2 regions of the Sphingomonas sp. PEI4 genome follow, and region 1 is predicted to be linked to the other one. Evidence: riboswitches for the same ligand, from Rfam matches in the RefSeq annotation. Region 1 holds a riboswitch; the other holds the start of a gene.
The links. Region 1 has a riboswitch for thiamine pyrophosphate ahead of thiC (phosphomethylpyrimidine synthase ThiC). Riboswitches for the same ligand answer to the same signal wherever they lie in the genome.

Region 1 (7,506 bases):
CACGCTATTCGCCGAGCCGATATAGGCACGGGTCGCACCCGACTTTATTGGGTCAGGTCCATGAAGAACGTAAACGCCCGTGCGATCCAACTCAGGACGAGCAACCAAAGCGGCAAAAGTCGCGTCGGTCGCGACGAATGTCAGCCCCGTCCAGCCATGGATCGTGGCCTTCCTTAGCCCGTTGGGCGTGCCGTCGACCAAAAACAATTGGATCGTGCGTCCGAAAATAGCATCGGGCATCTTTACTCTTTCGCCGGCAGATAAATTTCACTGCCCCTCTCTCTAAACACCTCGCTCATCGCCGCCATCCCCTTCTCAGCGTCCATATGCGCACCCTTCGCGAAGAGCGCGCGGTTGGTGTCGGCGGTGGTTGCGGCTGTGTCCGCCACTAGAAACGTGTCCGCAGGCGCATTCTGCTTCGCTGCGAAGTCCCGCACTTCTTGCGTGATCTTCATCGAGCAGAATTTTGGGCCGCACATGCTACAGAAGTGCGCGGTCTTGGCGCCTTCTGCCGGTAACGTCTGGTCGTGGTATTGTTCGGCGGTGTCGGGGTCCAGGGATAGGTTGAACTGGTCTCTCCAGCGGAATTCGAACCTTGCGCGGCTGAGGGCGTCGTCGCGCATCTGGGCGGCGGGGTGGCCTTTGGCGAGGTCGGCGGCGTGGGCGGCTAGTTTGTAGGTTACTACGCCTACTTTCACGTCGTCGCGGTCGGGGAGGCCTAGATGCTCCTTCGGCGTGACGTAGCAGAGCATCGCGGTGCCGTACCAGCCGATCATCGCGGCGCCGATGCCGCTCGTTATGTGGTCGTAGCCGGGGGCTATGTCCGTGGTGAGTGGCCCTAGCGTGTAGAAGGGCGCTTCGCCGCAGACTTCGAGTTGCTTGTCCATGTTCTCCTTGATCTTGTGCATCGGGACGTGGCCGGGGCCTTCGATCATGACCTGGACGTCGCTCTTCCAGGCACGGTGGGTGAGTTCGCCGAGCGTGTAGAGTTCGCTGAACTGCGCTTCGTCGTTGGCGTCGGCGATGCTGCCGGGGCGCAGGCCGTCGCCTAGGCTGTAGGCGATGTCGTAGGCCTTCATGATCTCGGTGATCTCGTCGAAGCGCTCGTAGAGGAAGCTCTCCTTGTGGTGGCTGAGGCACCATTTCGCCATGATCGAGCCGCCGCGCGAGACGATCCCGGTGACGCGTTTCGCGGTCATCGGGATGTAGGCGAGGCGGACGCCGGCGTGGATCGTGAAGTAATCGACGCCTTGTTCGGCCTGCTCGATCAACGTGTCGCGGAAGATCTCCCAGGTGAGGTCTTCGGCGACGCCGCCGACCTTTTCGAGCGCCTGGTAGATGGGGACGGTGCCGATCGGGACCGGCGAGTTGCGGAGGATCCATTCGCGGGTGTCGTGGATGTTGCGGCCGGTGCTGAGGTCCATCACCGTGTCTGCGCCCCAGCGGATCGACCAGACGAGCTTGTCGACTTCGGCGGCGACGTTGCTGGCGACCGCGGAATTGCCGATGTTGGCGTTGATCTTGACCAGGAAGTTGCGGCCGATCGCCATCGGTTCGGATTCGGGGTGGTTGATGTTGTTGGGGATGATTGCGCGGCCGCGGGCGACCTCGTCGCGGACGAATTCGGGGGTTACGAAGTCGGGGATCTGTGCGCCGAAGCTTTCGCCGTCTCGTTTGTAGTCCTTGAGCATGGCGCGGCCGAGGTTTTCTCGGGTGGCGACGTATTCCATTTCGGGGGTGATGATGCCGCGGCGGGCGTAGTGCATCTGGCTGACGTTGTGGCCGGGCTTGGCGCGGAGGGGGCGCTTGATGGTGCCGGGGAATTGGGGGACGCCGCCGGAGCGGTCTGGGCCGAGCTGGCCGTTGTCTTCGGGGCGGAGTTCTCGGGCTTCGTAGGATTCTACGTCGCCTCGGGCTTCGATCCACTGGCGGCGGATTGGCGGCAAGCCGGCGTTGATGTCGATCGTGGCGCGCGGGTCTGTGTAGGGGCCGCTGGTGTCGTAGACGCGCAAGGGGGGTTCGGAGCAGCTTGGGTCGAGGACGATCTCGCGCATGGCGACGCGGACGTCTGGGCTGGAGGGGACCGCGACGTGGATTTTGCGCGAGCCTCGGATCGGGCCGGTGGTTACGCCGATGTCGGTGGTCTTTTGCGTGACGGCCATGCGCTTGCTCCTAAAGGTCTCGGAGCAAAGGCTGCGGTTCTGTGGCGACCGCTCCCTCCCTCCGCCGGTATCAACCGGATCAGGTTCAGCGGGTCGAAGGCTCCTGCCTTCCTCTCAAGCGCGGATAAAGCGCTCCCCCGGGGTGGGGCGAGCATAGGGGGCTTGGGGTGGGGTGCAACGGGAAACTTCGCCGTTCGTGGTGAGCGGGTGCGAGGCGTTTGCGCTTGCGGCTTGCCCTTCGACTTCGCTCAGGGCGAACGGAGGAGAGGGGGGAATGGGCAGCTTCTAACGATCCTCCCCCGCCAGGGGGAGGTGGCAGGCCTTAGCCTGTCGGAGGGGGAGGTAAGGGGAAACCTCTGTTGCGTGTCCTCCCCCTCCGTCGCCTACGGCGCTACCTCCCCCTGGCGGGGGAGGATTGAAGTAACGCGCACAGGAGAAAGGCCGCTGCCGCGGTGTGGGGCAACGGCCTTTCCCTTACTCCGCGCGCCGTCAGTCGTAGCAAAGCTACGCCTTGTGGCGTGCTTTGCTGCGCTGGCCGGGCTTGGGCGAGTCCTGCGCCAGGTTGGCTCAAGCCGCCCGGCGCCTAAAACCTGAAGTTCACTGTGCCGCGCAGCGAGTGCCAGCGGAACTTGTCGTCGCTGCGGCGGAAGTCGGTGCCGCTGGTGTTGGGCGCGATTAGGAAGGGGTTGTTGGCGAGCAATACCGGGCTGCCGGCAAGTGCGGTGCCAGCGGTCACGCGGACGCGGGCGTCGTCGTCATTATACTGGTGGAACATGTATTCCATGCCGATCGAGATGTTCTTGGTCAGCTTCTGCTCGATGCCGCCGCCGCCGAGGATACCCCACTGGTTCTTCGAGCCGCTGGCCGAAAACGCGTTGGCGGTGTTGGTGCTGAAGAACAGATTGTTGATCTTGGCATAGCCCGCACCGAACGTGCCGTAGAACAGCGTGGTGTTCACCGCATAACCCGCGCGACCGCGGATCGAGCCTTCCCATTTCAGCTTGCGCGCCATGGTGTAGCTGGCGGGCGTGGTCGAGAAGCCGGAGGTGCTGTCGGTGATCTCGGACTTGCCGAATTCGCCGACGACGCCGACGACGATGTTGCCGCGCTGTGCATCCATGCCGACGCGGCCGTAATAGGCCCAGCCGTCATCGTCGTTGCGACAGCCATAGGCAGCGGCGCCGGTGCGCGCGGAGCCGTTGCAGAACCCGGGCGAGAAGGCGTTGGCGCCGGTGATCGTGTTGACGCTGTCGCTGAAATTGCCGTCGCCGTTGCGGTCGAACAGGATCGACGAGCCGGTATCGTTGCCCTGGATGTCGTACCCGCCGGCTGCACCGACATAGACGCCGGAGAACGGACGGTCTTCGGTGATTTCCTGTGCGTGGGCCGGAACGGCGGAAAAGCTCGCGACGGCGAGGCCGGATAGCGCGGTAAGCTTCGTAAAGTGCTTCATGGTCATTCCCCAAACGAGGGTCGCGGCGCTCCCAATGCTCGCCGCGACCCGAGGTCTATGTTCAATCGGTGGTCGCGATCACGGATTGGCAGCGCTGGTCTTGATCACGCCGTTGACGCCGGCCGGGAAGAACCCGCCCATCGAGACGGCGGCCTTGTTCAGGTAGACGATGTTGAGCACCTGCCCGGTCGAGCGGCTGAAGGCCAAACCGTTGGCGTCCGTCGGCACGATGTTGGACATCGTCGGATCGCTGCTGGTGATGCCCTGATCGTCGTCAGCGATGACGCCGGTCGCGGCGTTCGTGACGGTGCCGTCGAGGCTGTCGCGCGCGTCGCTGATCTGGTTGGCAGCGGTGCGCAGCGACGGGATCGTCAGGCCGCGGCGATACAGCACCGTGCGGATGAGACCCGCGTGATACCCTTCCGTCGCGAGGATGCCGGCGGAGGCCTCCAGGAACGTCTTGTTCTGCAGCAGCGGTGCCGCGCCCTTGTAAGCCGAGACGCCGACATCCTCGAAGATGAACGCGCCGAGGAAGAAGCTGTTCTCGTCGGCATACGGGTTGAAGATGCCTGTCGGGCCGACAACGCCGGCCGAGCGAGCGGCGAGCGTGAAGGCACCCGGCGCTGCAGCAGTGCCGGGCGAGATGTCGATCGCAGGCTGAGCGATCGCGGCGGTGCCGAGCGCGGTGCGCAGGAACGCAACGTGCGCGACTTCGTCGATCGCGATCTCCCGCGCATATTCGCGCAGGACCGGATCCTGGAACGGCACCTGCGCGCCGCCGGTCACGGCTCCCTGCTGGCCCGTTCCGGTGAGCATGCTGGCGTTGAGGCCGACGCCAAACGTCGAAATCGCGTAGAATTGCGATTCCAGATATTCGAGGTTGAGCGCAAAGTTCAGCACGTCGGCGTCGTTCAGCGCCGCAGCGGGTGGCGGCGTCGGCGTAGGCGTCGGGGCCGGCGCGAGATCGTCATCGTCGCTACCGCACGCGGCAAGCAACGATGCACCGCCGACGGCAAGCGCGGATCCACCCGCAAAACGAAGGAAGTTGCGGCGTTCGTTACGACGGCTGGCGATCGCGTCGAAGATGTCCTGGGTATTGATATCGGTCACTTGGGTCTCTCCCCTGTGTCGAAGAATAGCGTTGGGTCGGAGCCGATCAGGCTGCAGCTACGCTCGTCTTGATGTTGCCGTTCATGCCTGCGGGGAAGAACCCGCCCGCCGATGCCGCGCCCCTGGTGAGGTAGACGATGTTCAGCACCTGGCTGGTCGACCGGCTGAACGCGAGAGCGTTGGAATCCAGCGGGGCGACGTTCGCGATCGTCACGGCGGCCTGCGTCGTGGCAAGGTTGGTCGGCGTCATCGTCATCGGCGCGACGCCCTGATCGATGTCGCTCGTGCCGTCGAGGCTGTCGCGCGCGTTCGAGATCGCTTCGGTGGCAGTACGCAGCGACGGCGTCTCGATGCCCTTGCCGTACAGCGTCGTGCGGACGATCGCGGCATGATAGGCCTCGACCGCGAGCAGGCCGGCGGCGGCCTCCAGATACGCCTTGCTGGTCAGCAGCGGGGCAGCACCCTTGTAGGCGGTGACGCCGACGTCTTCGAAGATGAACGCGCCGAGCAGGAAGTTCTCGTCGTTCGCATAGACGTCGAACGACGCGCCCGCGCCGATCAGGCCCGCGGCGCGTGCGGCGTTCGAGAAGGCGCTGGTGGCGGTCACGCTGACGTCGATCGCCGGCTGCGACACGGCGGCGGTGCCAAGGGCCGTGCGCAGGAAGTTGACGTGCGCGATCTCGTCGGCGGCGATCTCCCTGGCGTATTGCGCGACGATCGGGTCGGTGAACGCGACCTGGCGGCCGCCGAGGACGGCGCCCTGCTGACCGGTGCCGGTGAGCAGGGTGTTGGGGAGACCTGCACCGGTTGCGGCGTAGGAATAGAATTGCGCCTCGAGATATTCGAGGTTGAGGGCGAAGTTCAGGACGTCCGCGTCGGTGATGGCCTGCGCCGCCGCCGAGGAGGAGAAGGACAGCGCGGTGGCGCCGGCGGCGGTGATCGCAGCCGCGCCGAGCGCGTTCTTGAAGAAGTCACGCCGGTCGTTGCGTCGCGCTACGCGGGCATCGAGGGCTTCGATCAGGTGCGCGCTCTCGGTCACGTTAGGCTCGGTCATATCAGGGTCCTCCCCTTGTTGTTGCGGACGTCGGATTGCTTTCCGGCCATCGCGCAACAAGCGTGTTCCGACAGGCCTCGTTTAACCGAAGTTCCCGCGTAACCTGTTCTGTTACGGACATAAAAAAAGCCGTCCGCGTCGAGTAACGACTGCGGACGGCTTTTGGATGCGGGTTTCAAGACCCGCCAAAAAATAATTCGATTAGAACGTGTAGGTGAGTCCGACCGCGCCCAACAGCTGGTCCGCGTCGCCCACATCGGCCACGATCGGGCTGTCCTTGTACTTGCCGAGCATGCGACCGTAGAGCACGCCCGCACCGACACCGAAGCCGTGCCGCAGATCGCCCGACAGGCTCTGCAACACGAAGAACGAGGCGTTGACGCGACGGAAACCGCTGTCGTTGACGTCGTAGGTACGCAGGCCGCTGGCAAGCGTGCCGATCGGCGTCACCGCCGCATAGGTGCGACCAAAGCCCTTGCCCGCATAATCCGCCGACACGCCGAACGCGACGAGCGTACGGACCGACAGGGGCGTGGTGTAGTTGATCTGCGGTGTGATGACATAGCTGTCGTGCGTGCCCGAGACGTCGTGGACATACGCGACGCGTGCCGTGATCGTGTCGTAATCGCTGGTGATCACGCCGGTCTTGCCGATGCCGACATAACCGCCGACCTCGTACGCCGTGTCGATCTTGCCGAGTGCACGGACCTGGCGATTGTCGACCTTACCGGTGCGATCGGTGCGGATCGCGCCAATGACGCCCAGCTCGTAGTTGATGCCGGCCTCGCCCGTGTTCGGGATCAGGTTGACGTAGAGTTGCGTGCCGCGCGTGAAGAAGTCGTGTCCGCGGACCGTGCCGATCGCAACCGCGCCGGGAGTGAAGGAATTGCTGTCCGCGCCCTCATAGTCGGGCAGCGATGCCGCGCCGATGCCGACCGTGATGCGGTTGTTGTCCGCAGGGTTGGTGATCGGGGGCGACGGGTTGGGATCGGTCTGGGCGAAGGCCGGCGTGGCGATCGTGAGCGCCGCGGTTGCGGCAGACGTGAAGAGAGTGAATGCGCGCAAGGAAATGCTCCGGACAGAAAAGGTTCCACGGCGAAACGCGGTGAAACCGTTTTCGGTCCGTCACGATCGGTCAGAAGATGTAACGCATTTTCACCTGTTGTAATTCGGCATCACCCGCGAGCATGAACTGGGCGGCGGAAAAGTGCGGCGGACCGAAGCGGACGGCGGCATTGCGCGAGAAGCCATAGCCCTCGCGCGGGATGCCGGCGAAGGTATCGAGCTTGGAATTGCTGTTTTCGTCGTGGATCACCGCGAGCGCATAACCGCGCTGCGGCAGGCCGGGGAAACTGATGGTGTGGACGCTGGCCGGGATCGAACGCGTCAGCGCGTTGGCATCGTCGATGCAACCCGGGAAATTATCCGGATCCGCGGTGAGGCAGATCCGGATCAGGCCCTTTGCCGAGCGGAGATTGTCGACCTCTACGTCAAGCCGCGTGACCGGCGCCGCCGCTGCCAGCATCGCCCACGCGATCGCGCATGCCGCCACGAGCCGCGGCTTTGGCATGCGATTTCGTGAAGTCGCCAAGGCCCCGGTCGGTGCCGCAGAGCCGATCCCAGATTCGGAAATATAGCCCATAATTGCATCCGTATTGTTCATGATGACGCTGATGGTGGCTGGCCGTTATCAGCCATCCCCCCAATGCTCCCCGCCACATGAACCG
Region 2 (7,506 bases), 840 kb from region 1:
TGAAGACGGAGGAGGCGATCGCGGCGGTCGGCAAGACGTTCGGGGCGATGAAACCGCGGACGGCGGTGTCCACGGTCGGTGCGCCGGTTGGTTTCCCTGCGCATAATGCGACGCCCGTGATGCGCGCGCATACCGGCCCTGAGAACCAAGCGGCGGCAGTGATCGCCTGGCCGACCGGCGGCGGGATCGACAATATCGTCGAGGCGCGACGTCTCGACGTGCTGGCGCAGGTATTCAGCGATCGGCTGTTCGAGCGGCTGCGGCAGGCGGCGGGCGCGAGCTACAGCCCCAACGTATCGAGCCAGTGGCCGGTCGGGATGACGACCGGCGGGCGGATGGTCGCGATCGGGCAGGTCGCGCCGGACAAGGTGTCGTTCTTCTTCCAGATCGCTCGCCAGATCGCGGCGGAACTCGTGTCGACGCCGATCGCGGCGGACGAGCTCGACCGGATCAAGAAGCCGATGGGGCAGTATATCCTGCGCGCCTCGACCGGTAACCAGTTCTGGTTGCAGCAGCTTGGCGGGGCGACGTTCGACCCGCGACGGATCGCGGCGACGCAGCGGATTGCGAGCGATCTGGTGGCAACGACGCCGGTGGAGTTGCAGGCGACCGCGGCAAAGTATCTGCGGCCGGAGAAGGACTGGACGATGGCGGTGGTGCCCGCCGCAGTGCCAACCAAAAAATGAGCGCGTGGTCCGTCGTCGGACAGGATCGAGTTCGGGCAAAGCGTCTGTAGCACGTGGTCCGTGTGCTAGGCTGCTGGGGCGGGGGCCGCGGCGTGCTCTGCCGTACACCCACAAGATCTCGTCGAGACATGACGATCATCACCCGTGCGACGTGTCACGGATCTTGGGGGCAACAGCGGCTTGATCACAGCCCATTTAGAGGCGGTCTGCTTATACCAGCTCTTGCCCCCTGCGACTCGACAAAGCCTCAGTCGTAAATTGCAAACGTGATTCAACGCTCAGGTGGCGAGCGCTTTGCCCATCGAGCGGATTGCAGCGACCTTGGCATCCAAAAGCGTCCAATCGTCATGCTCGGCGATCGGGGTCCAGATCGCTTCGACCTCGTCGATCAGCATGCTGCACGGTGCGCCGGACCAATAGGGGTGCGAGCGGTCCTTGCGGGGCTCGTAGGACCGCAGTGCGGCGCGGACCTCGGTCCAGGGTTCGGTGTAGGAAGCGGGCAGGTCTCCACCGAATGCGTCGAAAAAGAAGCGGTCGATGCCGACGCCGGAGGTGCGGAGCGCCCGTTCGGTGGCCTGGACGAGGTCGCGGTCGGTGTCCGGATCGCGCGGGCGGACGCCTAGGCGCCAAAGGATCGCCTGCGTGACTTCGGGCTGGTAGCGCGGGCCGAACTGGTCGAGTGCCGCGACGAGCGGGTCGCTCCCGGCGATCTGACGGAGCGCGACGGCGAGCTGCATCACGTCCCAGTGGATCGCCTCGGGCTGGCGGCCGAACGCATACAGGCCCTGGTGATCGAAATAGGCGGCGGTGAAGGCTGGGTCCCAGGTCGGGGCGAAGCGCCATGGGCCGTAATCGAAGCTCTCGCCGGTGACGTTGATGTTGTCGGAATTGAGCACGCCGTGGACGAAGCCGGCGGCCATGTAGCGCGCGGCGAGACGCGCGGTGCGGCCGACGACGAGGTCGAGCAGGCGGACCGGGTCGTCGCTGTCCTCGTCGTAGAGGTTGCGCAGCGTGTAGCCGACGAGTTTGCGCAAGGCGGCTTCGTCGCGTTCATAGGCGAGCCGCTGGAAGCTGCCGATGCGGACATGGCTGTGGTTGAGGCGGACGAGGACGGCGGAGCGGGTCGGGCTGGGCTCGTCGCCGCGCTGGAGTTGCTCGCCGGTCTCGATAAGCGACAGCGTGCGCGAGGTGGGGACGTTGAGCGCCTCGAGCATCTCGGTCGCGAGGATTTCGCGGACGCCGCCCTTGAGGGTTAGGCGGCCGTCGCCGGCGCGACTCCACGGGGTCTGGCCCGAGCCCTTTGTGCCGAGGTCCATCAGGCGATCGCGATCATCGCGCATCTGGGCGAAGGTGAAGCCACGGCCGTCGCCGAGATCGGGGTTGTAGCTGCGGAACTGGTGGCCGTGATAGCGCAGCGCGAACGGCTGGGGGAGCGTGTCGGGCAGAGGCTCGAACCGGCCAAAATGGCGGTTCCACTCGTCGTCGGTCAGCGCGTCGAGGCCGATCTGCGCGGCGGCGCGATCGTTGCGAAAGCGGAGCCGGGTCTCGGGGAAGTCAGCGGGCGCGACGGGATCGAAGAAACCGTCGCCCAGATCGAGGAGCTTTGCTTCGGGGCGATAGGCTTGCGGGCGGATGGGCATGCGGCGATATGGTGGGCGCTACCCGAAGGACGCAACCATGGCCGCTTACGAAAACCTCTATTGGTGGTCCAATGATGGGCTGAGACTGCACGCGCGGGACTATCCGGGCGGGTCCGAGGGCAAGCCGCCGATCATCTGCATGCCCGGCCTGACGCGGAACGCGCGCGATTTCGATGCGCTGGCGGCGCGGCTTGCGGGGCGCTGGCGGCTGATCGCGCTGGATTTGCGCGGGCGCGGCGAGAGTGCGTATGCGAAGGATCCGATGTCGTACGTGCCGCTGACGTACGTGCAGGACGTCGAGGCGCTGCTGACCGAACAGGGGATCGACAGGTACATCGCGTTCGGCACGTCGCTCGGCGGGATCGTGACGATGCTGATGGCCGGGCCGTCGCGGGGCCGGATGATGGCGGCGCTGCTCAACGACGTCGGTCCGGAGATCGATGCGCAAGGGCTGTCACGAATCCGCGGCTATGTCGGCAAGGCGAGCGTCTTCCCGACCTGGATGCACGCCGCGCGCTGCGTCGCGGAGAATAACGGCGACGTGTATCCCGACTGGCAGATCGAGGATTGGCTGGCGATGGCCAAGCGGCTGTATCGGCTGAACAGTTCGGGTCGGATCGTGCTCGACTATGATTTGAAGATCGCCGAGCCGTTCCGCGTGCCGGGGAGCGAGGCGGGGCCGGACATGTGGCAGGCGCTGGCCTCGCTCCGCGACGTGCCGACGCTTATCGTGCGCGGTGGGCGCTCCGATCTGCTCTCGGCGCCGACGGCGGAGCGGATGGCGGCATCGCTCGACCATGCCGAACTGGTGACGGTGCCCGGCGTGGGCCATGCGCCGACGTTGAGCGAACCGATGCTGCACGATCCGATCGACCGGTTGCTGGCGCGCGCGCTTGAGGGGGCCGCAATCCGCGCTTAGGGACCCCCCGCTAGGGCTGCGCGTTGAGCGTGGACGTTACTGACAAGCCGGGAACCTCGATGACCGAACGCGCCGACCTCCACACGACCGTCCGCCCGCTGAAGGGCCGCCGCGCGATCATTACCGGGGGGACGACCGGGATTGGCCGGGCGATCGCGGTATCGCTTGCAGCGAACGGCGCGAAGGTCTTCATCTGCGGACGCGAGGAGCGGTATCTGCAGGACGCGCTGACGCACATTCGGCAGGTCGGCGAGGGCGACGGGATGGTCACCGAGCTGGCCGATCCCGACAAGGTCCGCGCGTTCTTCGATGCGGGCGAAGCGTATCTCGGCGGGTTCGACATCACCGTCGTCAACGCAGCGGTCGCGGCTGGTGGGCTGATGCAGATGAGCGAGGACGAACTGCGCTATGCGATCGCGGTCGACTTCACCGCGTATCTGCTCAGCGCACACCATGCGGCGCACCGGATGACGCCGATCAGCGACCTCGTCATCATCGGCTCGATGAGCGCCCACGTCCTCGGGCCCAGCTCCACGGTGTATGCCGGGATCAAGTCGGGCATCGCCGGTTTCTCGGAGGCGCTGCGGCGTGAGCTGGGGCCGAAGGGCGTCAAGGTTTCGCTCGTCGAGCCCGGCAAGGTCGGCTCGAACATGCAGTATCCCGACGTGCCCGACGACAAGCAGCGCCAGATGATCGAGGCGGAGCAGATGCTGCGCGCGGAGGACATCGCGGCGGGGGTTGAGTTTGTGCTCACCCAGCCAACGCGCTCGGTGATCCAGCAGATCGTGATCGTACCGCGGGCGCTTGAGGGGGAATAACCTCTCCTTCTAGTTCTCCCGCGAAAGCGGGAGCCCAGGGTACGATAGGGCAGCGTTCGTGGCCCTGGGCCCCCGCCTTCGCGGGGGAACACAGATGGAATACGTATCAAGGAGAATAGCATGTTCGACCAGCTCGTCTTCACCCCCGCCGATATCGACCTGTCGCGCTCGCCGCTGGCGGGGAAGGTCGGCGCCGAGACCTATGTGCTGGGTGCATTCAATCCGGGGATGACGCGGCTGGCGAACGGCAATCTGCTGCTGATGGTGCGCGTCGCCGAAGCCCTGAAGCAGCCGGTCAAGGGCGGCAACGTCCACGCGATCCGCTGGCAGGATGGCGCGTACCTGCTTGATGCGTGGCCGTTGCAGATGGTTGATACGAAGGATCCTCGCAAGTTCCTGATCCCTGGGGGCGGGTGGAAGGTGATGGCGTTGACGTCGTTGTCCTGGTTGCTGCCGGTCGAGCTGGACCCTGAGGGACGATCGGTCGTCGCGGTGCATTACGACAAGGCGATCGCGCCGCGGACGTCGTACCAGTGCTACGGCGTCGAGGATGCGCGGATCTCGAAAGTTGGGGATCGGTATCTGATGACAACCTGTTCGGTCAGCCCGGAGCGACATTCGACGACGCTGTATTCGTCCGCCGATGCGCTCGACTGGCAGCTCGAGGGCATTGTCCTCGATCATCAGAACAAGGACATGCTGATCTTCGAAGGGCTGATCGAGGGGCAATACTGGGCGCAGACGCGGCCGCTCGGCGATCTGTATTTCGCGTATCCGCCAAATAGCGAGTGGCGCGCGGGGCCTTCGATCAACCTGTCGCGCTCGCCCGATGCGCTGCACTGGAAGCCGCACGACAAGCCCGGCATCCGGCCGCATGCGGCGACCGTGTCGACCGCGCGGATGGGCGGTGGTTCGCCGCCGATTCTTACGGATCGCGGTTGGCTGACCTTGTGGCACGGTGTCGAGCCGTCGGGCGTGGTCGGCATCTACCGGACCTATTGGTCGATCCTCGACAAGGACGACCCCTCGACCACCGTCGCGACCGATCACACCGCTTTGCTGGAACCGAACCCGGCGCTGACCGAGCCGCTGAAGGACAGCATGTATGTCGATAACGTCGTCTTCACGACGGGCATCGCCGATGCGGGCGACTTTTACGTCGTCGCGAGCGGCGAGGCCGATCTGGCGTGCCGGATCACGCATATCCGCAAGGACGTGTTCGCCGCCGCCCCGTAAACCGATGCGCGATAGCGCTTTCCACGTAACCCCGGACCGCCTAAGCGGCGCTATCCCCGGGGGGCCGCTGATGTGCGGCTGAGAGGTGGGCAGCAGCCCATGACCCGCTGAACCTGATCCGGCTTATACCGGCGTAGGGAGGGTCTGCGGCTGGCCCGTCGTCCCTCCGATTGGAGTGGACGTGACGGTTTTCAGTGCTGGTTTTTCGTTGTGACGCGCGCATTGGTAGCGCGGGGCCGTCCTGCCCTCCGGGTCGCGTTGGCCCTGACGGCAACCCTGGCCGCCAGTGCGGCAGGGGCGCAGGTCGCGTCCGAGCCGGTCGAACCCGCCGAAATCCGCGTGGTCGGTAAGCAGGACCCGGCCGGTTTGCTCCCGGACCAGAAGGTGCCGCGCGCGCAGAGTGCGATTTCCGCCGACTTCATCGTCAAGCAGGCGCCGACGCTGAACGCGTTCCAGCTCGTCACGCTGCTGCCCGGCGCGAACGTCGCGTCGAGCGATCCGTACGGCCTGTCGACGAGTTCGAGCCTGACGCTGCGCGGTCTCGGCCAGGACGAGATCGGCGTGCTGATGGAAGGCGCACCGCAGAACGACATCGGCTATTATTACGCCTACCCGTCGCAGTTCGCCGACCCGGAGAATTTAAAGCGTATCTCGCTCGCCCAAGGGTCGGTCGATATCGATTCACCCACGCTCGGCGGTGCAGGCGGGCTGTTGTCGCTGTCGCTCGACGATCCGAAGGCGCGTCCCGGTGCGCTCGTCGACCTGTCGCTCGGCAGCTATGCGGCGCGGCGCGGCTTCTTCCGCGTCGATAGCGGGACGATCGGCAATACCGGGCTGAAGGCATTCCTGTCCTATTCAAACACCCGCGCCGACAATTGGCGGGGTGCCGGCTACGACACGCGCCAACATATCGACGCCAAGATCCTGGGCGAATGGGGCGCCGGCAACCGCGCCAGCCTCGCGCTGTCGTACAATGATGCGAACTCGTCGAGCTATCCGAGCCCGACGCTCGCCGAGTGGAACGCGCAGGGTCGCGGGTTCAACTACGACAAGCGCTACACGGCAGGGAACACCAACTATTGGCGCCTGTACCGCGCGCCGTTCCGCAACCTCTACGCCTCCGCGCCGGTGCATCTGGCGCTGACCGATCGGCTTGCGCTCGACACCACCACCTATCTCCAGTTCGGCTACGGCAACTCGCCTTACGGGACGCAGCTGACCACCGAAGGAAACTTCCTTGGCACCGAAGAACTGGCAGCGCCGATCGAGCTGCCCGGTGCGGTCGACGGCGTGGCGACCGTGCTTGGCAATTATACCGGCGACCAGATGCGGACCGGCAACGTCAGCAAGCTCACCTTCAAGACCGGCGCACACACGCTCACCGCCGGGCTCTGGTTCGATTACGGCACTGATCGCGTCACGCAGTCGTACACCTCGGTCGACGAAAACGGGCAGCCGACCGACCGTTGGGGCTACCGCGCCAAGGCGATCCGCACCGCTGACGGCCGCCTGCTCGCCTATGAGAACCAGCGCACCGTGACGGTCACGAAGGGTTTCTTTCTCGCCGACAGCATCGCGCTCACGCCGCGGCTGACGATCGATGCCGGGTTCAAGGGCGTGAACGTCCTGCGCAACGGCCGCAATTATTTGCCCGGCCCGCAGGACAAGGTTCGCAACGACAGCTTCGCTGCCCTGCCGCGGGCCGCGATCCACTACCGGCTCGACGATCGCCAGCAGCTGTTCGCCAACATCACCACCAACTTCCGCACGCCCAACGAGTTCACGCTCTACAACAGCTATTACGGTGGCGAGGTGGTCGTGCAGGGGACGAACGCGCTCAAGAACGAATATTCGGTCTCGCAGGAGATCGGCTATCGCTTCATCGGCGAGCAGTTCTCCGCCTCGGTGACCGGCTTCCACTACAAGTTCCGCAACCGCCAACTCGCCACCGTGCTCGACCAGGGCGGCGCACAGGTCAACGCGACGCTCAACGCTGGTGGTCAAACCTCGTACGGCGTCGATGCGGAGATCGACTACCGTCCGGTCGCCGGGGTCAGCCTGTATCTTTCGGGCGAATATCTGCGCGCGCGGATCGACGACGATCTGCCGGTCGGCGCGGACTTCCTGCCGACCAAAGGCAAGCACGCGGTGTCCAGCCCGACCGTCCAGTTCGGCGCCGGCGGGATCTATGACGATGGCCGCTTCTT

Region 2: linked by a shared signal. The riboswitch ahead of AC1MLZ_RS16325 (TonB-dependent receptor) and the one ahead of thiC (phosphomethylpyrimidine synthase ThiC) in region 1 are both predicted to bind thiamine pyrophosphate.

The regions. Positions count from the first base shown of each region.
Region 1 covers NZ_CM155258.1:2,678,999-2,686,504, forward strand. Annotated here, with positions in the region: gene AC1MLZ_RS12445 (GIY-YIG nuclease family protein) at 1-240, opposite strand, end outside; gene thiC (phosphomethylpyrimidine synthase ThiC) at 243-2,162, opposite strand; TPP riboswitch at 2,202-2,312, opposite strand; gene AC1MLZ_RS12455 (outer membrane protein) at 2,746-3,615, opposite strand; gene AC1MLZ_RS12460 (ferritin-like domain-containing protein) at 3,694-4,725, opposite strand; gene AC1MLZ_RS12465 (ferritin-like domain-containing protein) at 4,772-5,779, opposite strand; gene AC1MLZ_RS12470 (MipA/OmpV family protein) at 5,981-6,844, opposite strand; gene AC1MLZ_RS12475 (DUF2141 domain-containing protein) at 6,915-7,304, opposite strand; gene AC1MLZ_RS12480 (sterol desaturase family protein) at 7,270-7,506, opposite strand, start outside.
Region 2 covers NZ_CM155258.1:3,516,299-3,523,804, forward strand. Annotated here, with positions in the region: gene AC1MLZ_RS16300 (M16 family metallopeptidase) at 1-686, shown strand, start outside; gene AC1MLZ_RS16305 (protein adenylyltransferase SelO family protein) at 965-2,326, opposite strand; gene AC1MLZ_RS16310 (alpha/beta fold hydrolase) at 2,364-3,245, shown strand; gene AC1MLZ_RS16315 (SDR family oxidoreductase) at 3,305-4,063, shown strand; gene AC1MLZ_RS16320 (glycoside hydrolase family 130 protein) at 4,184-5,299, shown strand; TPP riboswitch at 5,347-5,456, shown strand; gene AC1MLZ_RS16325 (TonB-dependent receptor) at 5,576-7,506, shown strand, end outside.